DNA from 4 places in the Actinoallomurus sp. NPDC052308 genome. Region 2 is predicted to be linked to each of the others. Evidence: predicted binding sites of a transcription regulator. Region 2 holds the regulator's gene; each other region holds the start of a gene.

Evidence for each region. Region 2 encodes LexA, which represses DNA repair genes until DNA is damaged. Its sites were predicted from a motif close to TCGAACANNTGTTCGA; they were not measured.
Region 1: uvrA (excinuclease ABC subunit UvrA) is a predicted target of LexA. The motif match lies at 3,368-3,383, and genes of this name have one in related genera.
Region 3: AB0L00_RS37165 (DUF6504 family protein) is a predicted target of LexA. The motif match lies at 1,669-1,684, and genes of this name have one in related genera.
Region 4: AB0L00_RS33995 (SAV_6107 family HEPN domain-containing protein) is a predicted target of LexA. The motif match lies at 4,031-4,046, and genes of this name have one in related genera.

Annotation. Positions count from the first base shown of each region.
Region 1 covers NZ_JBFAUM010000004.1:497,098-504,204, forward strand. Annotated here, with positions in the region: gene AB0L00_RS16920 (Rieske (2Fe-2S) protein) at 1-213, opposite strand, end outside; gene uvrA (excinuclease ABC subunit UvrA) at 407-3,253, opposite strand; gene AB0L00_RS16930 (MBL fold metallo-hydrolase) at 3,442-4,260, opposite strand; gene AB0L00_RS16935 (MBL fold metallo-hydrolase) at 4,391-5,044, shown strand; gene AB0L00_RS16940 (MarR family transcriptional regulator) at 5,253-5,708, shown strand; gene AB0L00_RS16945 (hypothetical protein) at 5,776-6,279, opposite strand; gene AB0L00_RS16950 (TerC/Alx family metal homeostasis membrane protein) at 6,370-7,107, opposite strand, start outside.
Region 2 covers NZ_JBFAUM010000003.1:121,784-128,890, reverse strand. Annotated here, with positions in the region: gene AB0L00_RS11910 (vitamin B12-dependent ribonucleotide reductase) at 1-2,150, opposite strand, end outside; gene nrdR (transcriptional regulator NrdR) at 2,223-2,687, opposite strand; gene lexA (transcriptional repressor LexA) at 3,342-4,046, shown strand; gene leuS (leucine--tRNA ligase) at 4,200-6,665, opposite strand; gene AB0L00_RS11890 (cytochrome P450) at 6,908-7,107, opposite strand, start outside.
Region 3 covers NZ_JBFAUM010000026.1:71,342-78,448, reverse strand. Annotated here, with positions in the region: gene AB0L00_RS37175 (helix-turn-helix transcriptional regulator) at 1-881, opposite strand, end outside; gene AB0L00_RS37170 (hypothetical protein) at 1,202-1,471, shown strand; gene AB0L00_RS37165 (DUF6504 family protein) at 1,804-2,079, shown strand; gene AB0L00_RS37160 (LLM class F420-dependent oxidoreductase) at 2,134-3,162, opposite strand; cobalamin riboswitch at 3,375-3,497, shown strand; gene AB0L00_RS37155 (putative cobaltochelatase) at 3,558-5,672, shown strand; gene AB0L00_RS37150 (hypothetical protein) at 5,669-5,800, shown strand; gene cobO (cob(I)yrinic acid a,c-diamide adenosyltransferase) at 5,802-6,404, shown strand; gene AB0L00_RS37140 (cobyrinate a,c-diamide synthase) at 6,439-7,107, shown strand, end outside.
Region 4 covers NZ_JBFAUM010000021.1:42,079-49,185, reverse strand. Annotated here, with positions in the region: gene AB0L00_RS34025 (polyprenyl synthetase family protein) at 1-214, opposite strand, end outside; gene metF (methylenetetrahydrofolate reductase [NAD(P)H]) at 264-1,172, shown strand; gene AB0L00_RS34015 (GNAT family N-acetyltransferase) at 1,124-1,711, opposite strand; gene AB0L00_RS34010 (hypothetical protein) at 1,717-2,040, opposite strand; gene AB0L00_RS34005 (hypothetical protein) at 2,164-3,294, opposite strand; gene AB0L00_RS34000 (YbaK/EbsC family protein) at 3,451-3,915, opposite strand; gene AB0L00_RS33995 (SAV_6107 family HEPN domain-containing protein) at 4,198-4,650, shown strand; gene AB0L00_RS33990 (transcriptional regulator) at 5,794-6,288, opposite strand; gene pyrR (bifunctional pyr operon transcriptional regulator/uracil phosphoribosyltransferase PyrR) at 6,844-7,107, shown strand, end outside.

The DNA of each region.
Region 1 (7,107 bases), on a different contig from region 2:
CTGCGCCACGACGATCTTCCACTTGTCGATGACCTTGCCGCCGCCGACGGGGATCTCCCCGGTCCGGGCGATCACCTTGCCCTTGATCCCAGGTGGCACGATGGCCTTCGCCGATCGTGTTCCGCACGCGCCGAGGCCGAGCATCCCCGCACCCGCCAGACCCGCCGTGCCCAGCAACCGCCGCCGCGAACAGCCGACCGCTTCGTCAGTCATCGATCTCCCCGGAAAGATCATCTACTACACGCTGTAGTACTTCTCTTCCATGCTATCGCCCGGTTCGGGAGGGGATGAGGGGGTGCCCCCTTCCCCCGGAAGGGCGACGTAAGGGGCAGCCCGGGGCGGTCTCCGGCGGGACGCGAGTCGTCCCGCCGGGAGCCGGGTGGCCGCTGCGTCGTCCGGCCGGACCTTACGGCTGAATACCGAAAATCTTGGCGAGGAACTGGCCGGTGTGGCTCTCTCCGACCCGCGCGACGTCCTCCGGGGTGCCGGACGCGACCACGGTGCCGCCGCGGGAGCCGCCCTCCGGACCCATGTCGATGATCCAGTCGGCGGTCTTGATGACGTCGAGGTTGTGCTCGATCACGATCACCGAGTTGCCCTTGTCGACCAGACCGTTCAGCACGCCGAGCAGCTTGCGGATGTCCTCGAAGTGCAGGCCGGTGGTGGGCTCGTCGAGCACGTAGATCGTGCGACCGGTGGAGCGCCGCTGCAGCTCGGAGGCGAGCTTGACCCGCTGCGCCTCACCGCCGGACAGCGTCGGCGCGGGCTGGCCGAGCCGGACGTAGCCGAGGCCGACGTCGTTGAGCGTCTGCAGGTGGCGGCGGATCGCCGGGATCGCGTCGAAGAACTCCAGGGCCTCCTCGATCGGCATGTCGAGGACCTCGGAGATCGTCTTGCCCTTGTAGTGGACGTCGAGGGTCTCCCGGTTGTAGCGGGCGCCGTGGCAGACCTCGCAGGGGACGTACACGTCGGGTAGGAACTGCATCTCGATCTTGATGGTGCCGTCGCCGGAGCACGCCTCGCAGCGGCCGCCCTTGACGTTGAAGGAGAAGCGGCCGGGTTGGTAGCCGCGCACCTTCGCCTCGGCGGTCGCCGCGAACAGCTTTCGGACGTGGTCGAACACGCCCGTGTAGGTCGCCGGGTTGGACCGTGGGGTGCGGCCGATCGGCGACTGGTCGACGTGCACGACCTTGTCGAGCTGGTCGACGCCGTTGATCCGCTTGTGCCGGCCGGGCACGGTGCGCGCGCCGTGCAGGTGCTTGGCCAGCGACGTGTAGAGGATGTCGTTGACCAGCGTCGACTTGCCCGACCCGGACACGCCGGTGACGGCGGTGAAGATGCCGAGCGGGAACGCCACGTCGATGTCGCGCAGGTTGTGCTCGCGCGCCCCCTTCACCACCAGCTCACGCCCGCGCTGGCGCTTGCGGCGGCTGTCCGGGACGGCGATCTCCTTGCGGCCGGAAATGTACGCGCCGGTCATCGAGCCCTCGTGGGCCAGCAGCTCCTTGACTGTGCCGCTGACGACCACCTGGCCGCCGTGCTCGCCCGCGCCGGGGCCGATGTCGACGACCCAGTCGGCGGCCCGGATGGTGTCCTCGTCGTGCTCGACGACGATGAGGGTGTTGCCGATGTCGCGGAGCCGGATCAGCGTCTCCAGCAGGCGGTGGTTGTCGCGCTGGTGCAACCCGATCGACGGCTCGTCCAGCACATACAGCACGCCGACCAGACCCGAGCCGATCTGCGTGGCCAGGCGGATGCGCTGCGCCTCACCGCCGGCCAGGGTGGCCGACGCGCGGTCGAGGCTGAGGTAGTCGAGGCCGACGTCGAGGAGGAAGCCGAGCCGGGCGTTGATCTCCTTGAGCACCGCCTCGGCGATATGCTTCTCCCGCTCGCTCAGCTCCATGTTGAGCAGGAACTTCGCGCACTCCCCGATCGGCATGGCGGCGACGTCGGCGATCGACCGGTCGTTGACCGTGACGGCCAGCACGACGGGCTTGAGCCGCTTCCCCTCGCAGGACGGGCAGGGGATCTCCCGCATGTACCCCTCGAACCGCTCCCGGCTGGAATCGCTCTCCGCCTCCGAGTGCCGCCGCTGGACGTAGGGGATCACGCCCTCGTACGTCGTGTAGTACGACCGCTGCCGGCCGTACCGGTTGCGGTAGCTCACGTGCACCTGGGTGTCGTGACCCTGCAGGATCGCCTTGCGGGCCTTGGCGGGAAGCCGCTCCCAGGCCGTGTCCAGGTCGAAGCCCATCGCGTCGCCGAGCGCGCCGAGCAGCCGCAGGAAGTAGTCGCTGATGTGGCCGTTGGACCAGGGCGAGATCGCGCCCTCGCCGAGGGTCTTCTCCGGGTCGGGGACGAGCAGCTCCGGGTCGACCTCCATGCGGGTGCCCAGGCCGGTGCAGTCGGGACAGGCGCCGTACGGGGAGTTGAACGAGAACGACCGCGGCTCGAGCTCGTCGAACGACAGGTCGTCGTACGGGCAGTAGAGGTGCTCGGAGAACATCCGCTCGCGCTGCTCGTCGTCCTCGGGCAGGTCGACGAAGTCGAGGACGACCGTGCCCCCGGAGAGCACGAGCGCCGTCTCGATCGAGTCGGCGAGCCTGCGGCGGGCGCTCTCCTTGACGCTCAGCCGGTCGACGACGACCTCGATGTCGTGCTTCTCGTACTTCTTCAGCTTCGGCGCCTCATCGAGGCGTACGAGCGCGCCGTCGACGCGGGCGCGGGAGAAGCCCTTGGTCTGCATCTCGCGGAACAGCTCGAGGTATTCGCCCTTGCGTCCGCGGATCACCGGGGCGAGCACCTGGAACCGGGTGCCCTCGTCGAACTCCATGACCCGGTCGACGATCTGCTGCGGCGTCTGCTTGGAGATCGTGCGGCCGCAGACCGGGCAGTGCGGGTGGCCGATACGGGCCCAGAGCAGCCGGAGGTAGTCGTAGACCTCGGTGATCGTGCCGACCGTCGAGCGCGGGTTCTTCGAGGTCGACTTCTGGTCGATCGACACGGCCGGGGACAGGCCCTCGATGAAGTCGACGTCGGGCTTGTCCATCTGGCCGAGGAACTGACGGGCGTACGCCGAGAGGGACTCGACGTAGCGGCGCTGGCCCTCCGCGAAGATCGTGTCGAACGCGAGGCTCGACTTACCGGAGCCGGACATGCCGGTGAAGACGATCAGCGCGTCGCGCGGAAGATCGAGTGAGACGTCTTTGAGGTTGTGTTCACGCGCTCCGCGCACGATGAGACGGTCAGCCACGGCGTATTCGCTATCCCCTAGAGCCTGGTGGAGGCAGTCAGCTTCAGGCTAACGAGCGGACAGGCCGGTTTTCTTCCGAAAGCCCTCGCACGGCGGTCCCTCGTCGCACCGAAACCGTACACGTGTTCGAAGAGAGATCGCCACCGAAACGCCTGAGGCCCCTGTGGCTTTACCTCACGCCGGTGGCTTCACGCGGGCCCGTCGTCGAGGGCGTGCTCGAGGTAGCGCGCGGCCGACCGCCGGACGGCAGCGGCCCCGTCGGCGGCGACGACCCGTCCCCACCAGCCGCCGTACACGCGCTCGAACGCGAACGGCTCCATCCGGCGCAGCGCGCGGCGGATGATCCGAGGGCGCTCGGGGATCAGATTCGGGTAGCTGTACATGAAACTCACGTACCGGCGGTCCGGGACGACGGTGAAGATGTCGCCGGTGAGCAGCGCTCCCCCGCCGTCCTCGCCGTCGCGCCAGTGCAGCACCTGGCCGCCCGCGAAGTGCACGCCCGCGTTGACCAGCGTCAGCCCGTCGCCGATCTCCCGGGTCTCGCCCTCCCAGAAGACGATCGAGTCGTCCGGCCGGGCCACCCAGTCCCGGTCGGCGGCGTGGATGTAGACGGGCGCGCCGAACGCGTGCGCCCATTCGATCATCGAGCCGTAGAAATGCGGGTGGCTGATCGCGATGGCGTCGACGCCGCCGAGTGCGGCGACCTGCGCGAGAAGGTCCTCGTCGAGATAGGTGATCATGTCCCAGAGGACGTTGCCCGACGGCGTCCGCACCAGCAGCGCGCGCTGGCCGATCGAGGTCGGCGGCTCGGCGCCGATCCCGGCGATGCCGGGGCCCTCCTCGGCGACCCTGCCGCGGTGCCCGGCGGCGCGGAGCTCGGCGAGGGTCGTCCACCGCTGGCCGTCCCACCCGACGTACTGCCGCTCGTCCTCGCAGATCGGGCAGTCCGGCCGGGGAGCGGCGTACTGCACCCCGCAGGTGCGACAGATCGGCAGGTCGTCTTCCATGATCGAAGACTACTTCCGGGCGCACCCGCAGGCCGGCGTCTTCCGGGTCCGCCGAGCGCGCGGCGCGTGGTGGGAGTGAAAGGATGGCAGGCAGGCGCGGTGCGCCCGAGCGCCGATGGGAGGAGAGTGCGTGTCCTACACAGGCAACGTCGAGGTCGGTGGCCCGCCCGACGTACGCGAGCTGCCCGGTCTGACCGTCACCAAGCTGGCGGTCGGGCCCTTCGACAACAACGCCTACCTTCTGCGCTGCACGGCCACCGGTGAACAGGTACTGATCGACGCCGCCAGCGAGCCGGAGCGCCTGCTCGAGCTCCTCGGCGACGCCCCGCTCTCCCGGGTCGTCACCACCCATCGGCACCAGGACCACTGGGGCGCGCTCGGCGCGGTCGTCGACGCGACCCACCCGTCGGTCGTGGCCCACCCCGACGACGCCGAGGCCCTGCCGTTGCCGGTCACCGAGCCGGTCCGGCACGGAGAGACCGTCCGGGTCGGGCAGCACACCCTGTCCGTGATCCACCTGCGCGGGCACACACCCGGATCGATCGCGCTGCTGTACGACGACGGCGACACGCCGCACCTGTTCACCGGCGACAGCCTGTTCCCCGGCGGCCCGGGGAACACCTGGGGAGACGCGACGCTGTTCAACCGCCTCATGGACGACCTGGAGAAGCGCGTGTTCGGCGTGCTCCCGGACGAGACGTGGGTCTACCCCGGCCACGGCAAGGACACCACCCTCGGCCGCGAACGCCCGCACCTTCCGGAGTGGCGCGCCCGGGGATGGTGATCCCGATCACATTGCGCCACGATCACCGTTCCTGAGACGTTGCCCGGATACATCCCGCCGACCTCTGCGGATCGGCGTGTTCGACGCTCGTCCCGATGGTTTCGCGGACGTTCGGGCATGCCGGCCGCCGCGGGGCGGGGATGATGGAAGGAGACGCGCGTGACCAGCGCGTCCGGGACGCGAGCCGGGTAAGGAACAGATGACGGGCGTGACCAGGCCGGCGGCCGAGACCGAGGGCATGACGGACGTGGAGCTCGCGGCACGGCTGCGCATGACGCTGGGCCGGCTGAGCCGTCGCGTCCGCCAGTACGGCCCCCGGACCCTGACGTCGAGCCAGGCGTCGACCCTGTCGAGCCTGGAGGCGCTGGGTCCGGTGCGCCTCGGCGACCTGGCCGCCCACGAGGGCGTCAGCGCGCCCACGCAGAGCCGGTTGGTGGCCTCCCTGGAGGCGCAGGCCCTGCTGCGTCGCACTCCCGACGTCGACGACCGGCGGGCGACCCTGCTGGAGATCACCCCGGAGGGCCGCAGCCAGCTCGAACGGCTGCGCACCGAGCGGTCGGCGTTCCTGGTCGAGCGGCTCGGCACCCTGTCGCCCGAGCAGCGCACGGCACTGGTCGCGGCCCTCGACGTCCTCGAGAGCCTGGCCGCCAGCCCGGGCGACTGACCGGCGGGGCCCCGGCGCCCACACGGCCGGATCACCGGTCGCCCCGGCCGGGCCCCGGCGGCCCGCGCTATGCCTTGCGGTAGGTCCGCTGGGTGCCGGCGAAGAACAGTTCCCTTCCGCCGCTGACGAGCTTGACCTGCCAGTACGAGGCGCCCTGGCCGCTCCGGTCGGAGAGGTCGAACGTCGTGGCGTCGCGTGGGGTGGCCTTGCCGCTCCAGAGCTTCTGACCGAACGCCACCCACTCACCGGTGCCGTCGGGCTGGAACTGGAAGTAGTTCTTCTCCGTGTCCTGGGTCCACTTGCCGGCGAGCGCCCGGAGCCAGGTCCTGGCGTCGGCGGTGCGTACCCGGGGCGTCGCCGGTGCGCTGGTGGGCGGCAGGTCGATGCTGCCGGGCATCGTCGACTCGGCGACCGGCGTCGCGGGTCGGGACCGCGCCGCCGCGGCTCCGCGGCCGCCGTGCCGGCCGTCGCGATCGGCGAGGGCGGTGAACGCCAGGATGCCGACGGCGGCGACCGCCAGCACGACCGAGATCGTCCGCGTCACCGCGGGCACCACCGAGGGCGAGCGCATGCGAACCTTCCCCAGAGTCATCCCCTGTGATCACGGTACAGGGGTCGGAAGGTGATCCGCCCGAAAAGGCGCGGAGGTCACGGCCGCCGGTCAGCGACGGGTACGTCCCGCCCCCGTGTCGGCGTCGGCGTCGGCCTGGGCGTCGTGCGCGTCGGCCTCCGTCTCGGGGGCCGGGGGAAGGCTGCCGTTCGGATGCGGGGCGGCGTCCGGTTCGGGATCCCGCTCGCGTCCGGCCGCGTCCGGGAGCGCCTGCCCGGGAACGACGGGCCCACCGGAGTCGGCCTCCCCGGACGGCCCCGGCTCTCCGGCCTTTCCGGCCGGCCCGGCATCCTCGGTGTCCTCGAGCGCCCCGGCTTCTCCGGATCGCCCGGCTTCTCCGGGCTCCTCGCCCTTGTCCGGCCTCCCGGCCTGAGCCTTCTCGGGGTCCTCGGCGGTGTCCGGACCGCCGGGCGCGGCGCGGCGTTCGGTCTTGAGGAGGCTGGCCACGGTGGTGACGAGCATCGTCACCCCGATGACGGCGAGAGAGGTGAGAGTGGAGATCTCCGGGACGCTCTCGAACCAGGTCGTGTGCATGGCCTCCATGACGAGCTTCACGCCGATGAACGCCAGGATGACCGCGAGTCCCTTGCTGAGGTACACGAGCCGGTCGAGCAGTCCCCGCAGGAGGAAGTAGAGCTGCCGCAGCCCCATGAGCGCGAAGGCGTTGGCGGTGAAGACGAGGTAGGACTCCTTGGTGAGCCCGAAGATCGCCGGGATGGAGTCCAGCGCGAACAGCAGGTCGGTCGACCCGATCGCGACCATCACGATCAGCATGGGCGTCATGAGGCG
Region 2 (7,107 bases):
GCCGGCGCCGGCGCCTCCTCGACCTTCTCCTCGGTCTTCTTCTTGGCCACGGACAGCGGCTGGCCGACCTTGCAGTTGTCGCGGTAGATCGCCAGGGCCTTGAGGCCGAGCTTCCAGCCCTCGAAGTAGATCTTCTCGACGTCCTCGACGGTGGCCTGCTCCGGCATGTTCACGGTCTTGGAGATCGCGCCGGACAGGAACGGCTGCACCGCGGCCATCATCCGCACGTGGCCCATCGGGCTGATCGCCCGCTCGCCCATCGCGCAGTCGAAGACCTCGTAGTGCTCGAGGCGCAGGCCGGGCGCGTCGACGACGTGGCCGTGCTCGGAGATGTACTCGACGATCGCCTCGATCTGCTCCTGCTGGTAGCCGAGCTTCTTCAGGGCGCGCGGGACGGTGTTGTTAACGATCTGCATCGAGCCGCCGCCGACCAGCTTCTTGTACTTGACCAGCGCCAGGTCGGGCTCGATGCCCGTCGTGTCGCAGTCCATCATGAGGCCGATCGTGCCGGTGGGCGCCAGCAGCGACGCCTGGGCGTTGCGGTAGCCGTTCTTCTCGCCGACCTTGAGGCACTGCCGCCACTGCTTGGTGGCCTCGCTGTGGATGGACTTGTCCATCGCGTCGAGCGTGCGGATCTCGTCGTTGGCGACCGCGTGCTTGCGCATGACGCGCTGGTGCGCCTCCGCGTTGCGGGCGTAGCCGTCGTACGTGCCGACCGCGCCGGCCAGCTCGGCGGAGCGGCGGTAGGCCACGCCGGTCATCAGCGAGGTGATGGTCGCCGCGAGCGAGCGCCCGCCCTCGGAGTCGTACGCGTGGCCGGTCGCCATCAGCAGCGCGCCGAGGTTGGCGTAGCCGATGCCGAGCTGGCGGTACGCCCGGGTCGTCTCACCGATCTTCTCGGTCGGGAAGTCCGCGAACGTGATGGAGATGTCCATCGCGGTGATGATCAGCTCGCTGAGCTTGACGAACCGCTCGACGTCGAAGGTGTTGTCGCCGTTCAGGAACTTCAGCAGGTTGATGCTGGCCAGGTTGCAGGACGAGTTGTCCAGGCTCATGTACTCCGAGCACGGGTTGCTCGCGGTGATGCGCCCGGTCTCGGGGTTGGTGTGCCAGTCGTTGATCGTGTCGTCGTACTGGATGCCGGGGTCCGCGCACTCCCAGGCCGCCTGGGCGAGCTTGCGGAACAGGCCCTTGGCGTCGACCTGGCTGATGACCTCGCCGGAACGGCGGGAGCGCAGGCCGAAGGAATCGCCGGACTCCACCGCGCGCATGAACTCGTCGGAGACGCGGACGGAGTTGTTGGCGTTCTGGTACTGGACGCTGACGATGTCCTTGCCGCCCAGGTCCATGTCGAAGCCGGCGTCGCGGAGGGCGCGGATCTTGTCCTCTTCGCGTGCCTTGGTCTCGATGAACTCCTCGACGTCCGGGTGGTCGACGTCGAGGACGACCATCTTCGCCGCCCGGCGGGTCGCGCCGCCGGACTTGATCGTCCCGGCGGAGGCGTCGGCGCCGCGCATGAACGACACCGGGCCGCTCGCGGTGCCGCCGGAGGACAGCAGCTCCTTGCTGGAGCGGATTCGGGAGAGGTTGACCCCCGACCCGGAGCCGCCCTTGAAGATGACGCCCTCTTCCTTGTACCAGTCCAGGATCGACTCCATCGTGTCGTCCACGGACAGGATGAAGCACGCGCTGACCTGCTGCGGCGAGGCGGTGCCGACGTTGAACCAGACCGGCGAGTTGAAGCTGAAGACCTGGTTGACCAGGGCGTGCTTCAGCTCGTGGTCGAAGATCTCGGCGTCCTCCTCGGACGCGAAGTAGCCGTTCTTGCGGCCGGTCTCGGTGTACACCCCGACGACCCGGTCGACCAGTTGCTTGAGGCTCGACTCGCGCTGCGGCGTGCCGACCGCGCCGCGGAAGTACTTCGAGGTGACGATGTTGACCGCGTTGACGGACCAGGTGTCGGGGAACTCGACGCCCTTCTGCTCGAAGTTCACCGACCCGTCACGCCAGTTGGTCATGACGACGTCCCGGCGCTCCCACCGGACATCGTCGTACGGGTGGACGCCCGGCCGCGTGAAGACGCGCTCCATCTTCAGGCCCCTGCGACCCGCCTTGCCCCGACGGGCTGAGCCGCTCACCGTCTCCGTCATGACATCCCCCTTCTCGGGCACACCAGGCCCACCTCCAGGATTACCCGTACAGCCCGCGGTCCGGGCGCCGCCCTAGGAACGGGCGTCGCCGCCGGACGCCGCGCGCAGCGATTCGATTTCCTTGGCGAAGTCGTCCAGCGTCTCGAACCCCCGGTAGACGGAGGCGAATCGCAGGTACGCGACCTCGTCGAGTTCACGGAGCGGGCCGAGGATCGCCAGCCCGACCTGGTGCGAGGGAATCTCGGCGTTCCCGGTCGCCCGGATCGCCTCCTCGACCCGCTGGCCGAGCATGGCCAGGGCGTCCTCGTTGACGGGACGGCCCTGACACGCCCGGCGCACTCCGGCGATGATCTTGTCCCGGGAGAACGGCTCGGTGACGCCACTGCGCTTGGCGACCATCATGAGCACCGTCTCCTGGGTGGTGAAGCGGCGGCCGCACTCGGGACACGAACGACGGCGCCGGATGGCGGCTCCGTCGTCGGCCGTGCGGCTGTCGATGACCCTGCTGTCGGTGTGTCGGCAGAACGGGCAGTGCATGGCTCCGGACTCCTCCCCCTGACAGCGGGTCACGCGCGAACTGCGCGAACCTCACCTCGTAACCACAACCTATGGTGAACTACATCCATGTAACTACTAGATGTTGGGGTCCAACCGTAGAGCCCGGCCGGGTGCATCGCAACCCGCATGGGGCACCCGGCGAGAAGACGCCGCTCACAGGGCGATCCGTCGCCCTCATCGGCGTGTCGGACCCTCCCACCCGGGGGCGGCGATCGGCCGCTTCGACCTCGTACATCCTGGATCACCTGCGGAAACGCGACCGACGCCCGTCGCGGTGAGGTCGATCACATCCCGGCCGGCGGCCGGGCGGGTGCGGGCGTCGCGCGCCCCCAAGACTGCCACGGGCGCGCCGGCGCCGCGTCGGCGGGCACCCCCTTCGCGCCGGCCGCGCGAGAGCGCCGATCACGACGAGGCGGCAAGGCGCGGCCGCCAATGGCGCCCTCCTTCCGCGAACCCGGCCCGGGAATTACCTTCGAACATGTGTGCGAACTAAACGCGACATACCCCGGACCGCAAAATTCCACATTTTTCGAACACCTGTTTGATCATTTCCCGCAGAAGCGATAACGTCCCACTACGGGACCGAAATACCGGCGGCGACGCGTCACCGGCAAGACAGCCATCGGAGACACCATGAGCAAGGTTCGGGAAATGCCCGACGGCCCGGGCGACGAGAGCGGCCTGACCGTCCGTCAGCGCAAGGTGCTGGAAGTGATCAGAGACTCGGTGCAGCGGCGCGGCTATCCGCCGTCGATGCGGGAGATCGGCGAGGCCGTCGGCCTGACCAGCACCTCCAGCGTGTCCCACCAGCTCCGGACCCTGCAACGCAAGGGCTTCCTGCTGCGCGATCCCAACCGGCCGCGCGCGGTCGTCGTCCGCATGCCCGGATCTCCGGCCATCGCCGCCGAGGCCGACGGCGAGTCGTACGAGGTCGCCAACGGCCAGGAGGCCCCGACGCGGCCGGCGCCCGCGTACGTCCCGCTCGTCGGGCGCATCGCGGCCGGTGGTCCGATCCTCGCCGAGGAGGCCGTGGAGGACGTCTTCGCGCTGCCGCGGCAGCTCGTCGGCGAAGGCACCCACTTCCTGCTCAACGTCACCGGTGACTCGATGATCGAGGCGGCCATCGCCGACGGCGACTGGGTCGTCGTGCGCCAGCAGCCCGTCGCGGAGAACGGCGACATTGTGGCGGCGATGATCGACGGCGAGGCCACCGTCAAGACGCTCAAGCGCCGCGACGACAAGGTCTGGCTGATGCCGCACAACCCGGCGTACGACCCGATTCCCGGCGACGACGCGACCATTCTCGGGCGCGTGGTGGCGGTCCTGCGGAAGATGTGATCCCGCCCGGGATCCCCGGCGGCGACGCGGCCGTTCCGGGGCGCACGGTGGCGGTCCCGCGGAATACGTGATCAGCCCCGGTTCGGTGCCACGGCACCGAACCGGGGCTAAGGCGTGTCCGACGAATCCCCGTCGGACACGCCCTGGCGCCGATCAGGCAGGCACGATGTTCACGATCTTCGGAGCGCGCACGACGACCTTGCGGACGCCCCGGTCGCCCAGGGCCGCCCTGACCTTCTCCGACTCCAGCGCCAGGCGCTCCAGGTCGCTCTCGGCGATGTCCGGGGACACCTCCAGGCGGTCGCGGACCTTGCCCGCCACCTGGACCACGCAGGTCACCGACTCCTGGACCAGCAGCGCGGGGTCGGCCGTCGGCCAGCCGGCCTTGACCACCGGAGCCGTACGGCCCAGCCGCTCCCACATCTCCTCGGCGGTGTACGGCGCGACCAGCGACAGCATGACCGCCAGGGTCTCGGCGGCCTCCCGGACCGCCGGGTCGCCGGCGCCCGCCCCCGTGTCGATGGCCTTGCGCGCCGCGGAGGTCAGCTCCATCATCCGGGCGATCGCCACGTTGTAGCGGTGCGCCTCGACCAGCCGGGTGACCTCGTCGATCGTCCGGTGCGTCACCTTGCGCAGCTCGACGTCGCCGGTCGCCGGGTCGGCGCCCGGCGCGGACGTCACCTCGGCGGCCACGCGGAAGACCCGCGCCAGGAACTTCACCGACCCCGACGGCGACACGTCCGCCCAGTCGATGTCGTCCTCCGGCGGCCCCGAGAACAGCATCGTCAGCCGTACGGCGTCGACGCCGTACTCGGCGATCTGCTCGCCCAGGTCGACCAGGTTGCCGGTCGTCTTGGACATCGCGGAGCCGTTCAGGATGACCTGGCCCTGGTTGACCAGCCGCTTGAAGGGCTCGGTGAAGTCCACCAGGCCCATGTCGTACAGCACCTTGGTGAAGAAGCGCGCGTACAGCAGGTGCAGGATGGCGTGCTCGACACCACCGGTGTACTGGTCGGCCGGCATCCACCGGCGCACCTTCTCGGCGTCGAACGGCCCGTCCTCGTACCCCGGCGAGCAGTACCGCAGGAAGTACCAGGACGAGTCGACGAAGGTGTCCATCGTGTCGGTGTCGCGCTTGGCCGCGCCGCCGCACTTGGGGCACGAGACGTTGACCCAGTCGGCGGCGGCCGCCAGCGGCGACACGCCCTTCGGGGCCAGGTCGGCGCCGCGCAGGTTGTCCGGCAGGCGCACGGGCAGCTGGTCGTCCGGGACCGGGACCTCGCCGCACGCGTCGCAGTGGATGATCGGGATGGGCGTGCCCCAGAACCGCTGCCGGGAGATCAGCCAGTCGCGCAGCCGGTAGTTGACGGCGGCCTTGCCCAGGCCCTTCTCCTCCAGGATCTCGACGATCCGCGGGATGGCGGTGGACTTGGTCAGGCCGTCCAGGGGACCCGAGTTGACCAGCTCGCCCTCGCCGGGGGTCGCGGCCCCGGTCTCCCCCGGGTCCGCCTCACCGGTGTGCACGACGACGCGGACCGGCAGGCCGAACCTGCGGGCGAAGTCCAGGTCGCGCTGGTCGTGGGCGGGCACCGCCATGATCGCGCCGTGGCCGTACTCGGCCAGGACGTAGTCGGAGGCCCACACGGGGATGCGCTCGCCGTTCACCGGGTTGATCGCGTAGCGGCCCAGGAAGACGCCGGTCTTCTCCTTGTCGGTGGCCAGCCGCTCGATCTCCGTCTCGCGGCGGACCGCGTCCCGGTAGGTCTCGAACTCCGCGCGCTGCTCCGGCGCGACGATCTCGTCGGCCAGCGGGGCGTCGGCGGCGACGACGAAGAAGGTCGCGCCGTACAGGGTGTCCGGCCGGGTGGTGTAGACGGTGATCGGCTCCGCGCGCCCCTCGATCTGGAAGGTGACGTCGGCGCCCTCGGAGCGGCCGATCCAGTTGCGCTGCATCAGCAGCACCCGCTCGGGCCACTCCAGCTCCGCCATGTCGGCCAGCAGCCGGTCGGCGTACTCAGTGATCTTGAAGTACCACTGCGTCAGGACGCGCTTCTCGACCACCGCGCCGCACCGCTCGCAGTGCCCGTTGACGACCTGCTCGTTGGCCAGCACGGTCTGGTCGTTCGGGCACCAGTTGACCTGGCCGCCCTTGCGGTACGCCAGGCCGCGCTCGTAGAAGCGCAGGAACAGCCACTGGTTCCAGCGGTAGTACTCCGGGTCGGAGGTGTGCAGCCGGCGCGACCAGTCGAAGGAGGCCGCGTAGCGCTTGAAAGACTCCGCCTGGGTGTCGATGTTGGTGTACGTCCACTCGGCGGGGTGGGAATTGCGCTTGATCGCGGCGTTCTCGGCCGGCAGGCCGAAGGAGTCCCAGCCGATGGGGTGCAGGACGTTGAAGCCCTTCTGGAGCCAGTACCGCGCCACCACGTCGCCGATCGCGAACGCCTCGGCGTGACCCATGTGGAGGTCGCCGGAGGGGTATGGGAACATGTCCAGCGCGTACTTGCGAGGCCGCTCGTCGGCGGGGTCCTCGCTCGCCGCGAAGGGCTTCAGCTCCTCCCACCGGGCCTGCCACTTGTCCTGGATCGTCCGTGGGTCGTAGTTCTCGTCGGCGCCTGTCATGGTTCCTCGTCTGATTCGCACGGCTTCGGCTGGCGGTGAACCGTGCCCCTGGCATGAGAACGCCCCTCACGCAGGAGGGGCTGCCGCGTCGACGGCTCGGGTCAACGCGGCCGGCTGAGGAGCAGCCGAGATCGCATACCTCAAGACTATCGCAGACGCAAGGACGCCGGGCGGCCGCCGAACGACGCCTCGCTCGGTCGAGGCGTCGTCCGGCGGCCGCCCGGCGTCCCGGGCGCGGCGCGTCAGACGGTGTACGGCAGGTGCTTGATGCCGTTGATGAAGTTGGACAGCAGGCGGTCGGGCTCACCCGTGGCGCGGATGCCCGGAGCCCGGCGGAACAGCTCCCGGAACATCACGGTGATCTCCCTGCGGGCCAGGTGGGCGCCGAGACAGAAGTGCGGGCCGGGGCCGCCGAAACCGACGTGGGGATTGGGATCACGGG
Region 3 (7,107 bases), on a different contig from region 2:
GGGTACGGGGACGCATTCTTGAACTCGTCCGCCGTTGCCGTGATGAACTCGGCTGACTCGTCGGGTGGCAACGCGGCGGCCCGCAGATGGTCGAACCAGGTCGTGTGACGGCGGACGTCTTTCTCCTTTTCGAGGAAGATGTTCCCGGCGGGGCAGTCGATGTAGACGACGTCCAGGTCGGTGGGGTCCGGGAAGCCGATGATCGTGAAGGCGCCGTCGACGCCGGGGTGGGCGCCACGGGCGAAGGGCAGCACCTGGATGGTGACGCCCGGCAGTTCGCCGGCCTCGAGCAGCCGCATCAGCTGGGACCGCATCACGGGCACCCCGCCGATCGGCCGGCGCAGCACCGCCTCGTCGAGCACGGCCCACAGCTCCAGCGAGCCGGAATCGCGCAGCATGGCCTGGCGGCGGGTGCGCAGGGCGATGCGCCGGTCGACGTTCTCCGGCGTCTCCCCGGGCCGGCCCGCCTTGATCAACGCGCGGGCGTACTCCTCGGTCTGCAGCAGACCGGGCACCAGATGGGTCTGGAACGTTCGAATCGACGCGGCCGAGGCCTCCAGTCCGATGTAGGTGTCCAGGCCCGCCGACGCGGACAGGACCGCCTCGTACTCGGTCCACCAGCCGCGCTGCTGGGCGTCCTTGGCCAGGCCGAGGAGCTGGTCGCGCTGCGAGCCCTCGGGCAGGCCGTACAGGTCCAGCATGTCGCGTACGTCGCGGATGCGGGCCACGGACTTGCCGGTCTCGATGCGGCTGACGCGCGACATGGAGCACTCCAGGTGCTTCGCGACGTCTTCGATCATGAGGCCGGCGGCCTCCCGGAGTCTGCGCAGTTCCATGCCCAGCCGGCGGCGGCGGACGGTGGGGCTACGGCCATCGGTCATGGGGCACCTCCATGGCGAGCGTCCTGCGCGTATTGCGAGGAGAATGGGGACCGGTGGTGGGCGGCGGTGGCTGGGGCCGAAACCCTCGCCTGGGCCGCGCCAGGGCCGTTGAACTGTGCACGGGTGATGCCGAATCCGTCTGATCTATTGGTCCGAAAATACTTGCACGTAAAACGGGGGCAGGACATCCTGACAGGGAAAGTCACTCACCGTTGCCATCTGGGCACCTTTTGCCACCGGATAGGCACCTTACCTGGTTAACGTCCTAGGGCGTACCCCTTCCTGTCGTATCGTCCAAAGCGCGAGAGGGGTGGCATCCCATGGCCGCCACTTCCGGACCCGGGACCGGGCCGCGGCGCCGCCACCTGGAGGCGCTCGCCCGTGAAGTCGAGGCGCGCGGCCTGCAAGGGCTCCTGACCGAGGATCTGATGCTGCGCGTCGTGGACCCGGCCAGCGGGCGCGGACTGCTGGTGGTCGCCATGCCGATGTCCCGGATCCGATGGTCCTTCCTGTGGGCCGGCGGCGGCCAGGCCGACGCCGACGACCCCGCCCGCGCCGCCGAGCTGATCGCACGGACCCTCGGCCGCTGACGCCGCCGCGCTGACGCCGGGCGCTGATGCCAGGCGCTGACGCCGCCCTGGCTTCGCGGTCGAAGGGGGCGCCGTTTCCCGGGTTGGCGTGTCGTCGAGGAGGCTCAGCGCTTCCCGGCCGGGCTCGCGGCCGGGACGCCGCCTGCCGCGACGCCACCCACCTGCTGCGACGCGGCACCGAGGCCTTGACTATCATGTCGAACATATGTTCGAATCTATCGCCTGCCTTCCCCCAGGTTCACTCCTTGTCACCGATCCGAGAGGTGGGCGGCCCGCGTGGGCGGAGCGAGCGATGGACCCGAGAGGTGTACGGACGCGCCGGGTCGCGGGCGATGAGCCGGGTGTACGGCGACCCCGTCGAGGTCTGGCTCACCGACGGCAGGCCCTCCCGCTTCGTCTGGCGCGGTCGGCTCTACACGGTCCTGCGGGTGCTGGACCGCTGGGTCACCACCCGCGACTGGTGGCACGAACGCCATCCCGAGGCCCCGGAAGGCGGCGAGCGCGAGTTCTGGCGCGTCGAGGCGACCCCGGACCGGACGGTCGGGGTGTACGAACTGCGCCACGACCAGGCGACCGGCACGTGGATGCTGTCCCGCGCCTGGAGCTGACGGACCCGCGCGCCCGGCTCGACCCGGCGGGTCGCCGGGCGGGTGGGCGGTCGGTCAGGGCTGTACGAGGTCGCGGATCGCCTTGAGGGTCGGCTCGTCCTTGACGCCGGCGATGAGGAGCGTGGTCACGGGGGACTCCTGCCAGAGCCGGAGCCGCTCCCTGATGCGCCCGATCGGGCCGAGGAGGGAGATCGAGTCGGCCAGCTCGTCCGGCACCGCCGTGACCGCCTCGTCGCGCCGGCCCGCCAGGAACAGCTCCTGCACCCGCGCGGCCTCCTCGGCGTACCCGAGGCGTCCGATCAGGTCCAGGTGGAAGTTGCGGTCCCTGGCCCCCATGCCGCCGATGTAGAAGGCCAGCGGGATCTTGGCGAACTCCAGCGCGGCCGCCAGGTCGTCGGTGACGATCGTCGTCACGGTGGCGGCGATGTCGAAGCCTTCGCGGCGGCCGGCCAGTGAGGCGCCGAAGACCGTCTCGATCTGCGTGGGGTCGACGAAGAGGGGCAGCCAGCCGTCGGCGATCTCGGCGGCGAGGGCGATGTTCTTCGGGCCTTCCGCGCCGAGGTAGACCGGGATGTCCGGGCGCACCGGGTGGACGATCGACTTGAGCGGCTTGCCGAGGCCGGTCACCCGGCCCGGCGCGTACGCGGAGGCCGGCAGCGGCAGCGGGTAGTGCGGGCCGGCGGAGGTGACCGGCTCCGCGCGCCGCCACACCTCCCGCAGGATCCGGACGTACTCGCGGGTGCGCTCCAGCGGGCGGGCGAACGGCACGCCGTACCAGCCCTCCACCACCTGCGGGCCCGACGCGCCGATGCCGAGGGTGAGCCGGCCGCCGGACAGCGCGTCGAGGGTCAGGGCGTGCATGGCGGTGGCGGCGGGCGTGCGGGCGGACATCTGGGCCACCGCGGTGCCCAGCTTGATGCGCGAGGTCCGCGCGGCGTACCAGGTGAGCGTGGTGAAGGCGTCCGAGCCGTACGCCTCGGCGGTGTAGACGTACTCGTAGCCGAGCCGCTCGGCGGCGAGCACCGTCTCGGTCGCGTCCTCTGGATTCCGTTGCCAGTAGCCGACGTTGATGCCGAGCCTCATCCGCACGCCTCCCAGCCCGAAAATAGAACAGGTTCTATTCAAGCAGATCGCCGCTCTCCCGGCAGCGTCCGGCCGTCCCGCGATAACGTGCACCCGCCGTGCGCCCGGCCGCGGCGGCCCTGTCATCCCGTGCGCCGGATCACGGACGACGGCCGTACCTGCGGTGTCGCGCGTCAGGCCGGATATGTCATGCTGTCCTCCGGCGGTACGCGGAGGAACCCGGTGCGAATCCGGGGCTGTCGCGCAACTGTGACCGGGAAGTCCTTCCTCGGGTGTTGGCCACGGCGTGAGCCGGAAGGCCGAGGACGGGCGGTGATCCGGGAGCCAGGAGACTCCGGCCGCCGATTGCCAGGCCACCTACGGGCGCGTTAACCCGAGGAAAGGACGACCACCGGGTGAACACCTATCCGTTCTCCGCCGTCACCGGGATGGCGGACCTCAAGCTCGCCCTCCTGATCAACGCGGTCTCCCCGGCCGTCGGCGGAGTGCTGGTCCGGGGCGAGAAGGGCACCGCGAAGTCCACCATCGTGCGGGCGCTCGCCGCGCTGCTGCCGGAGGTCGCGGTGGTGACGGACTGCCGGTTCTCCTGTGACCCCGACGCGCCCGACCCGCGGTGCCCCGACGGGCCGCACGGCGACGGGGCGGGCGGGCAGGTGCGGCCCGCCCGGCTCGTGGAGCTGCCGATCGGCGCCGCCGAGGACCGCCTGACCGGCTCGCTCGACCTCGAACGCGCCCTCACCGAGGGCGTCCAGGCCTACCAGCCCGGCCTGCTGGCCGCCGCGCACCGCGGCGTGCTGTACGTCGACGAGGTCAACCTGCTGCACGACCACCTCGTCGACCTGCTCCTCGACGCGGCCGCGATGGGCCACTCCTACGTCGAGCGTGAGGGCGTCTCCGTCCGGCACGCCTCGCGGTTCCTGCTCGTCGGCACGATGAACCCCGAAGAGGGCGAGCTGCGGCCGCAGCTGCTCGACCGGTTCGGGCTGACGGTGGAGGTGGCCGCCACCCGCGACCCGGAGGAGCGGGCCGAGGTCGTGCGTCGCCGCCTGGCGTACGAGGCCGACCCGGCGGGGTTCGCGGCCGACTGGGCGCGCGCCGAGACCGAGCTGGCCTGGCGGATCGAACAGGCCCGCGCCCGGCTGCCCGACGTCGTCCTGCCCGACGGCGCGCTGCGGCAGATCACGGCGGTGTGCGCGGCGTTCGAGGTGGACGGGCTGCGGGCCGACATCGTGATGGCGCGCGCCGCGATGGCCCTCGCCGCCTGGCACGACCGTACGGTCGTCACCGCGGACGACGTGCGCGTCGCCGCCCGTCTCGCCCTCCCGCACCGGCGCCGCCGCGACCCCTTCGACGCGCCCGGCCTCGACGAGGACAAACTCGACGAGGTCCTGGAGAACACCGGCGGCTACGACTCCGCGGAGCCGCAGGATCCCGGGTTCGGCGAGGACACGGCGCCCGACCTCGTCCCCGAGCAGAGCACCGGGCCGGACCCGAAGTCGGCCCCGGAGACGGACGCGAAGCCGGACTCGGGAACGGACCCCGAAGACCCCGACCCCGACGACCCCGGACCGGACGGACCCGGCGGCGGACCGGACGGACCCGGCGACCCGGCCGGGCCGGGAGACGGGGCGCCGGTCGACATCGAGCAGGCCCTGTCCGGCGAGGAGTCCGGCGAGGGCTCCGGGAAGCGCGCCCGGGGGGACTCCCCGGAGCCGGCGCCCGCCGACGCGGTGTACCGGACGCGGGTCTTCACCGTCCCCGGCCTCGGCGAAGGCGCGCCCGGCCGCCGCTCGCGGGCCCGGACGCCGTACGGCCGGACGACCGGCGCGCGGCCGGGCACGCGTTCGGTCCACCTGACCGCGACCCTCCTCGCGGCGGCCCCGCACCAGCGCGCCCGCGGCCGCTCCGGTCCCGGGCTCGTCGTCCGCTCCGACGACCTGCGCGAGCGGGTCCGGGAGGGCCGGGAGGGCAACCTGGTGCTGTTCGTCGTGGACGCCAGCGGCTCGATGGCCGCCCGGCAGCGGATGCGCGCCGTCAAGGGCGCCGTGCTCAGCCTCCTCCTCGACGCCTACCAGCGTCGCGACAAGGTCGGTCTGATCACCTTCCGCGGCACGTCCGCCGAGCTGGCGCTGCCGCCGACCTCCTCCGTCGAGGCCGGGGCGCGCCGCCTCGAGACGCTGCCCACCGGCGGCCGTACTCCGCTGGCCGCCGGCCTGCTTCGCGCGGCCGACCTGCTGCGCGCCGAACGCCTGCGCGACCCCGCGCGCCGCCCCCTGCTCGTCCTGGTGACCGACGGGCGGGCCACGCACGGCTCGCCGGCCGACGCGCTGCGCGCCGCCGACCTGCTGCGCGGTGTCACCTCCGTCGTGGTCGACTGCGAGCGCGGCCCGGTGCGCCTCGGGCTCGCGGGCGGGATCGCCGCCCGGCTCGGCGCCGAGGCCGTGCGCCTGGAGGAGCTGGCCGCCGACGCCCTCACCGGCGTCGTCCACGACCACCGGGCCGCGGCGTGACCCGCCTCCCCGCCGTCGCCGTGACCGGCTTCGCCACCGTCGCCGTGACCGGTCTCCCCGGCGTCGCCGTGACCCGCCGCGCCACCGTCGCCGTGACCTCGCTCCGCCACTGTTCCGGGAAGGACTGACATGCCGCAGGGAAAACCGTCGCAGGTGCCCGACGACGGGCTCACCACTCGGCAGCGCCGCAACCGGCCCCTCGTCGTCGTCCACACGGGGCCGGGCAAGGGCAAGTCGACCGCGGCCTTCGGACTGGCCCTGCGCGGCTGGAACCAGGGCTGGCCGATCGGCGTGTTCCAGTTCGTCAAGTCCGCGAAGTGGCGCATCGGCGAGGAACGGGCGCTGCGGGTGCTCGGCGAGTCCGGCGAGGGCGGCCCGGTCGACTGGCACAAGATGGGTGAGGGCTGGTCGTGGATCCAGCGGCCCGGCACGGAGGAGGACCACGCCGCGGACGCCCGCGAGGGCTGGGAGCAGATCAAACGCGACCTCGCCGCCGAGACCTACACGCTGTACGTGCTGGACGAGTTCACCTATCCGATGAAGTGGGGCTGGGTGGACGTCGAGGACGTGATCGCGACGTTGCGGGACCGGCCGGGGTACCAGCACGTCGTCATCACCGGCCGCGACGCCGACCCGCGGCTGGTGGAGGTCGCCGACCTCGTCACCGAGATGGGCAAGGTAAAGCACCCCATGGACGCGGGCCAGAAGGGCCAGAAGGGCATCGAGTGGTGAGCCCATTCCCGACGACAGGGCCGGCCCGGTGAGGATGCCGAGACTCGTCGTCGCCGCCCCCGCCTCCGGGAGCGGGAAGACGACGGTGGCGACCGGGCTGATGGCCGCGCTGACCGCCGGCGGGCTGGCCGTCTCGCCGCACAAGGTCGGGCCGGACTACATCGACCCGGGCTACCACACGCTCGCGGCCGGGCGGCCGGGCCGCAACCTCGACCCCTGGCTGACCTCCGAGGACCTCGTCGCGCCGCTGTTCCTGCACGGCGCGCGCGGCGCGGACGTCGCCGTCGTCGAGGGCGTGATGGGGCTGTTCGACGGAGCCGAGGCCGCCGGGGGCGGGTTCGCCTCGACGGCGCACGTGGCCCGGCTGCTGGAGGCGCCCGTCGTCCTCGTCGTGGACGCCTCGTCGGCGGGCCGCTCGATCGCCGCGCTCGTCCACGGGTTCATCACCTACGACTCCACGGTGCGGATCGGCGGCGTGATCCTCAACCGGGTCGGCTCGGAGCGGCACGAGCGGATCTGCCGCGCGGCGATCGAGGAGACCGGGCTGCCGGTGTTCGGGGTGCTGCGGCGTGACGCGGACGTCGCCACCCCGTCGCGTCACCTCGGTCTCATCCCGGCCGCCGAGCGCCGTGCCGAGGCCGTACGCACCGTCGAGCGCCTGGGCGCGCTCGTCGAGGAGTCCTGCGACCTTCGCGGCCTGCTC
Region 4 (7,107 bases), on a different contig from region 2:
CGGCGAAGATCTCCGGGCAGTCCCCGCCGCCGGAGCCGCGCCAGCCCCAGTAGCAGAACGCGGGACGCAGCCGCTTGCCACCCGCGAGCAGCGCGTCGAGCGCCGTCACCATGGGCGCCAGGTCGTCACCGAGAGTGCTCAGCATGGGGCGCTGCCGGTCGACGAAGGCATGCAGCGCCGCGTCGACCTCCTTGCGTACGCGACTGGGGGCCATGAAGTCGAGACTAGTGGTCCTCGAGGCTCGCCCCGTTACGCTGGTCTGCATGACCTTCGCTCGCCCCACGATCCGGGAAGTGCTCGCCGCGGGCGAGCCGACCTTCTCGTTCGAGTTCTTTCCCCCCAAGACTGAGCAGGGCGCCCGCAATCTGTGGCAGGCGATCCGCCGCCTCGAGGTGCTGCGTCCCACGTTCGTCTCGGTGACGTACGGCGCCGGTGGCGGCACCCGCGACCGGACCGTCGAGATCGTCGAGCGGATCGCGATGGACACGACCCTCACCCCGGTCGCGCACTTCACGGCCGTGAACCACTCGATCCGTGAGCTGCGGCAGCTGGTCGGCCGGTTCGCCGCCGTCGGCGTCCGGGACCTGCTGGCGCTGCGCGGCGACCCGCCCGGCGACCCGATGGGGGAGTGGGTCAAGCACCCCGAGGGCGTGGAGTACGCCGAGGACGTCGTCCGGCTGATCAAGTCGTCGGGCGACTTCAGCGTCGGGGTCGCCGCGTTCCCGTACAAGCACCCGCGGTCGCGGGACATCGAGAGCGACACCCAGTACTTCGTGCGGAAGTGCCAGGCCGGCGCCGACTACGCGATCACGCAGATGTTCTTCCAGGCCGAGGACTATTTGCGGCTGCGCGACCGCGTCGCCGCGCGCGGCTGTGACGTGCCGATCATCCCGGGCATCATGCCGGTGACCCAGCTGAGCACGATCGAGCGGTCCGAGCAGCTGTCCGGTGCTCCGTTCCCGCGGGAGCTGGCCGAGCGGTTCGAGGCCGTCGGCGACGATCCGGAGGCGGTGCGCCGGCTCGGGATCGAGCAGGCGGCGGAGCTGTGCCGGCGTCTGCTGGCCGAGGGCGCGCCGGGCATCCACTTCATCACGTTCAACAAGTCGACCGCGACGCGCGAGGTCTATGACCGCCTGGAGCTCAGCGGGAGCCGCGCGCCCATGACCGCGTAGAGCGGGCCGCCGCCCGGAAACCGGAAAGCGGTGAGCAGGTCCGTCAGGCCGAGCGAGCGGTACAGGTTCCGGGCGGGCGTCTCGGCGTCCAGCGTGGAGAGCACGACGGTGCGCTCCGGGCGGTCCGCGCACAGCGTGGTGATCAGGCGACGGCCGAGCCCCTGGCCCTGGCTGTCGGGATGGACGTGGAGCTCGGCGACCTCGAACGTGTCACTCATCCACGCGCGGGCGTGCTCCGGGCCGCCCACCTCGGCGAGCGCGGCGTGGACGACGTCGTGCCACCACTGGCCGGGCTCGCCGTGAAAGCCGTACGCGAAACCGGCCACGTCGCGCCGGCGCCCGGCCACGAACGCCCGGAAGCCGGGGTACGCGGCGTGGCGCTCCATGATGGTGCGCCGGCCCGGCATCTGGTCGACGGGCGGCTCCATCGCCGCGGCGTACGTCGCCAGCATCGCGTCGAGCCTCCGGAAGAAGCCGCGCCGGTCGATCTCCCGTATCTGCGGGGTGGTCTCCCGCCGGGCTCCGAAAGCTGATTTCACGTAGCTCACTTTGGTAGATAAGGCGGGACTTTTGACAGTGCGTCGTAAATGTCCCACAGAATCTGGGCGGCCGCCTGTTTGAGACGACCGCGCTCCGTCTCCAGTTCACGCTGCCAGGTGCGCGCGGCGGGCCCCACCCAGGCGTCGCCGACCGTGCGGATCGGCGGGTCCAGCGCCGCCTCGAGCGAGTGGGCACTCGCGTACGCGCGCTCGTACGCGGCGAACAACTCGACGTACGCCGGATTCGGCTGCTGCGCCGGATCGCCCGGCGACGCGGCCGTCGCCGTCGGCGGTCGTACGGTGGCCGGCGCGGGCGGATAAGCACTCATGGACCCTCCTCAGTCGGAGAGATGACCAGAGGCGCTGTGCCCATGCTGCGCTCGCTCATGCGTCCTCCTTCATCGGAGGGGCGACCGGAGGCGCTGTGCTCATGATTCGCTCGCTGCGCTCGCTCATGTGTCCCTCCCGGCGTCGGCCTCGGGCGCCGGATGAGCGGCGCCCGCGGCCCGGCCCGGCGCGCCGTCGGTCACCGCGCCGTGGCCGCCCGCCGCCGCGTGATGGGCGAGGTCGTGGCCGGCGGCGGTGTGACCGGCCGCCGCGTGCGGGGCCGTCGGATCGGCGGGCGTCGTATGGGCGGGCGTCATATGGGCGGCGAGCGCCTGCAGCACCATGGATCCGGGGTGGGCCGCGAGCGCCCGGTGTACGGCCTCGGAGTGGCGCGCGTGCAGCTCGGCCGCCGCCTCCGGGTCCGCCGCCGCGGGACGGATCATCGCCTCGTGCGGAGGGTCCGGTGTTGGGATCCGGTGCCCCGGTGGCGCCGCGACCAGGTGCGCCAACCCGATGTGCCCGAGGGCGACCTTCGCGCGCCGGTCGAGCCCGGCGTGCTCCAGCAGGCGGACCGCGTCGTCGTGCACGCCCTTTCGGGTCGCCTCCTCGAGGAGCTCGCGCAGCCACTTCTCGGACATTCGCAGGTGATGGCTGGCGAGGCCCAGCGACTCCCGGACCGCCGCCAGACGCGCCTGGCGACCGAGCGCGGCACCGATCAGATCGGCGGCGCCGGCCGGGCCGAGGCGTGCGTAGAGGCCCTTGGCGTAGTCCGGGTCGTCGGCGTCGGCGGTCAGCCGCTTCCAGACGGCGACCGGGATCGGGCGGCCGGCCGCCAACGCCGCGTGGATCGCGGCGGCGTCGGCGGACCCCGCTCTGGTCGCGGCGTGCGCGTCGGGGAAATGGCCGACGGAGTGTCCCGCCCCGGCCGTCGTGGTACCGCCCGAGCGGTCGCCGAGGTGGCCGGTGCCGACCCGCGGCATGTCGGCGGCGCCCTTGCTCAGGTGGGCGATCGCGTAGCTTCGCCGCCGGCTGAGCATCCCCGGTTGGGCGCGGGCCCAGCTCTCCACCGCCGCCGCCTGATGCAGACCGGTACGCGGGACGCTCGGGGGCAGCGCGGCGTTCGTGCGCAGCCAGGCGGTGATGGCGTTCGACGCACTCGTCATCTGCTGGATGAGCCGAGCCATCGCGGCGGTGTCGATGCCGACGAAATTCTTGTCGCGTGCCGCACTGGCGCGCAGACCGTCCTGTCCAGCCATGGGGCACCCGCTCCGGAGAGTGCGCTTGAGCCTCAGGTGACCGTTGTATCACCGCCTTTCGGCGGTTGTCCCCGGTGACGCGTGCACGATCGGGTCACGGACCGTCCAGGTCCGGTCACGGCGGAGCGATGGACGAGGGCTTCGGGACGGCGGCGATCAGTCGACGTCGGTGGGCGTGCCGCCGGTGAGGCGGAGCAACTCCTCGTACGAGGTGGGGAAGATGGTGTGCGGATGCCCGGCCGCCGCCCAGACGACGTCGTGCTTGGCCAGCCACGTGTCGACCAGGGTCCGGACCGGCTCCGGGTGCCCGAGGGGCGCCACCCCGCCGATGGGCTGTCCCGTCGCCGCCCGGACGAACTCCGGGTCCGCCCGCTTGATCTTCGCCGCGCCGATCCGCTGGGCCAGCGCGGTCGTGTCAACGCGATGCGCGCCGCTGGTGAGGACGAGGAGGGGCTCGCCGTCGGCGGCGAAGATGAGGCTGTTGGCGATGGCGCCGACGTCGCAGCCGAGCTGAGCCGCGGCCGCGACCGCGGTGGGCGCGGCCTCGGGCAGTTCGCGGACCTCTCCGGTGGCGCCCAGTTCACGCAGGCGGGCGGCGACGTGTTCGACGTTGGGATGCATGGCAGCACCTTACGGCCCGGGGTGACGAGGGGGGTAAGGGGTTTCGAACTGCGGAGACACACCTATTCGAACACGTTGACGAATGGAGTCGTGGCCGCTTTACTGAGATGCATGCTCGAACCTGTGTTCGAGTGCGGCGTGGGACTCGCGGCCCGCGCCGAGGGGATCGTCTCGCGGGCAGCGCGATGCCGGGCGGGATGCGACGGCCGGGCGGGGCGAGGGGAAGCGCTTCGCCCGGCTCCCCCTGGGCCCTCGGGCCCGCCGAGCGGAAGGAGGCATGTCATGTCCGCAAGGTCGTCCACTGCCGTCCCACTGCATCCGACACCCCGGCGCAGGCCCGCCGCATCGGCGATGTCACTCCTCCAGACAGCGCGCCGCGGGCTGATCGAGGCCGCCGAGTCGGCCGCCCCGGCGCTGCGCTACGTCGCGGCGCACCTCGCGGCGCTCCGCGCCGCCGCCGCCGTGCTCGCCGAGCGAGCCGACCCCGGATCCCGGACGCGCGGCAGGCCGCGCAGCGTCTGGGTACTGCTGCCCGAGGCCGAGCCCGCGCTGCGCGAGTGGGCGGCGTTCTTCGCCGCCGGCGCCGACAAGCGCGCCGCCGCGGAGGCCGGCCTGCCACGGGCGGTCACCGCGGACGAGGCCGACGAACTGCTGCACGACGCGGAGATCTTCGTGTCGCTCGTCGAGACCACCCTCGGCGTCCCGGGCCAGCCCATGCTGCCCGCCGCCGGCTGAGACCGTTCCAGAGAGGGGCTCCGCACGCGGAGCCCCGGTCGACGCCCGCGGGTCCCGCCGCTGACCTCCCCCCGAAGCGGCGGGCCCCGCGGCGTCCCCACCTCGCGCCCCCGACACCGCCGTCGTGCAGCGCCACCCCCGTCCTGCACCGCCGCTCCGTCGTCCCGGTGAGCCACCGTGTCCGGCGACGCTCATCCGCGACTCCGGCGGGCCGACGGGCGGCGACGGTGTCCGTACACGGCCGGCCGGATGGCGGACCGAATGCTCGGTGATCACAGGGACGAACCAGGTTGAACGTCGTATCCCGACTGTGGTGGAGGCGCCTTCACCGAGCTCTCCGCTCGTCCGTGCTGGCGGGTACCTGGGTGCGGCGCGCCTCGGATGACGAGCCGAATGCTCGGGGTCGGGGGGACCGGATCGACTTGAACTCCGCATCCCGCATGTGATGCGGCGGCCTTTGCCGAGCGTTCCACCTGTCGGCGTGGCTGCGCGGAACTGGGGGCGTTCGTCCGGCCGATAGGGGAGCGGCCGTACGGCGGCGCGGCGGTGGCATCACCTGAGCACTTGAGCGCGCACAGATCACTGGCGGGTGCTTCTCCTAGGGCGCAGTCAATGCCAGTGATCAAGGCGCCTCGATGCCTCGTGCGATGTGCGCCGAATGCTCGGCGACCGTGGTACTGCGGTGCGGTGACGTCGCCTCAATACGTGCCGATCACTGGCGGGTGCTGCTGCTAGGGCGCGGGCAATGTCGGTGATCATGGACGGGCGACTCGCGTCGATGGCGGCTGGGCCGCGCCGGGTCGGCCGCGACTTCGGTGGGGGCATGGGGGCCAGTGGCCGACCGCGGGTGGGGCGGTGACGGGCGTGGTCGGCTCTGGCCTGACGGGCGGCGACGGGTGCGCCGACCGTCGGTGCCTTGGTCACTTGTGGATGCTGCTGCTACGAGCGGCCAATGCCTACCGGCGGCTGATGCCTACGAGTGGCCGATGCGGGTGATCAAGGGTGGGCCGTGGCGGACGCTTGGCGGGGCCTTCGGGTGGGTTGTCGTATGAAGAAACCCGCCCGGTGGGGTACCGGACGGGCTCCGTCACGACGCATGGCTCATGCGGCAGCCCGGAGGGGCCGCATGATCCGGGAGGTGGATCAGAACGCTTCGACCGCGCGGCGTGCCTCAGGGTCGAGGACGCCCCAGCCGATGAGTTCCTCTGTGAGCTCCGTCGGTGACTTGTCGTAGATCACCGCCAGCGAACGCAGGTCCTCCTGCCGGATGGACAGGACCTTTCCGTTGTAGTCGCCCCGCTGGCTCTGGATCGTCGCGGCGTAACGGGCGAGGGGACCGGCCTTGTCCTTCGGAAGCTGCTGGAGTCGCTCGAGGTCGATCACGAGCTTGGGCGTCGGGCCCAGAGGGCTCGGCGCGGCTCCGCCCGGGAGCAACTCGGACACCGGCACGCCATAGAACTCGGCGAGCTCGGCCAGCTTCTGAACGGTGACGGCGCGGTCGCCCCGCTCGTACGAACCCACGACGACGGCCTTCCAGCGGCCACGGGATTTCTCCTCCACGCCATGCAGGGACAGGCCCTGCTGGGTGCGGATGGCGCGAAGCCTCGCGCCGAGAGCCTTTGCGTATTCAGACGGCATCGTGCGGCCCCCAGGCTCACTTTCTCGTCGTCGATATGGCCCCGGGAGGGGGACCCGGACGGGTGGTTCCCGCCTGCCCCGAGACGGGTGTGCCGGTGGGGCGCACTCTCAGCCGGCCGGGGGGCCGACTGCCCGAGGGGTCCATCTCCTGGGATGGTTACGGACAGTGACGGTAAAACGGGTAGCGCTCCAGGTCAAGCTGATTGGAAAAAAGCGGCGAAACAGTCGGCGTCCGCGGGGGCTCCGAAGAGGGGCTCGGAGAGCGCGAAAACCCTTGCGCACCGGGGCTCGCGGGGCCTGGTGACCACGCGTCGCGCGGGTCGCCGACCGCCGGGTAAAAGCTTGCCATACCCACGGCCCGGCGTCCGGCGGCTCGCTTGCGCAGCGTCGTCACCAGCGTAAACGTGCTGGTCCCGGTGTCAGGGGCAGAGTACCGGGGCTGCTAACGTGAGAGCGCCCGACGTCCTTTAAGACCCGTCCAGAGAGGCGGGAAAGGAGGTTATCGAGGTGAGTGCTGCCTCCGTGCCCGCGCACGGACCGTCACCCGATAGTGATGTGAGTCACAAGACCGTTCTCGAGGCCCCCGACATCCGGCGGGCGCTCACCCGGATCGCCCACGAGATCCTCGAACGCACCAAGGGCGGCCGCGACATCGTCCTGCTCGGGATCCCGACACGCGGGGTCACGCTGGCCGCCCGCCTGGCCGGGCGGATCGCCGAGGTCGAGGGCGAGCCCGTTCCGCAGGGCTCCCTCGACGTGACGATGTACCGCGACGATCTGCGCATGCGCCCCGCCCGCGCCCTCGGCCGCACCGAGCTC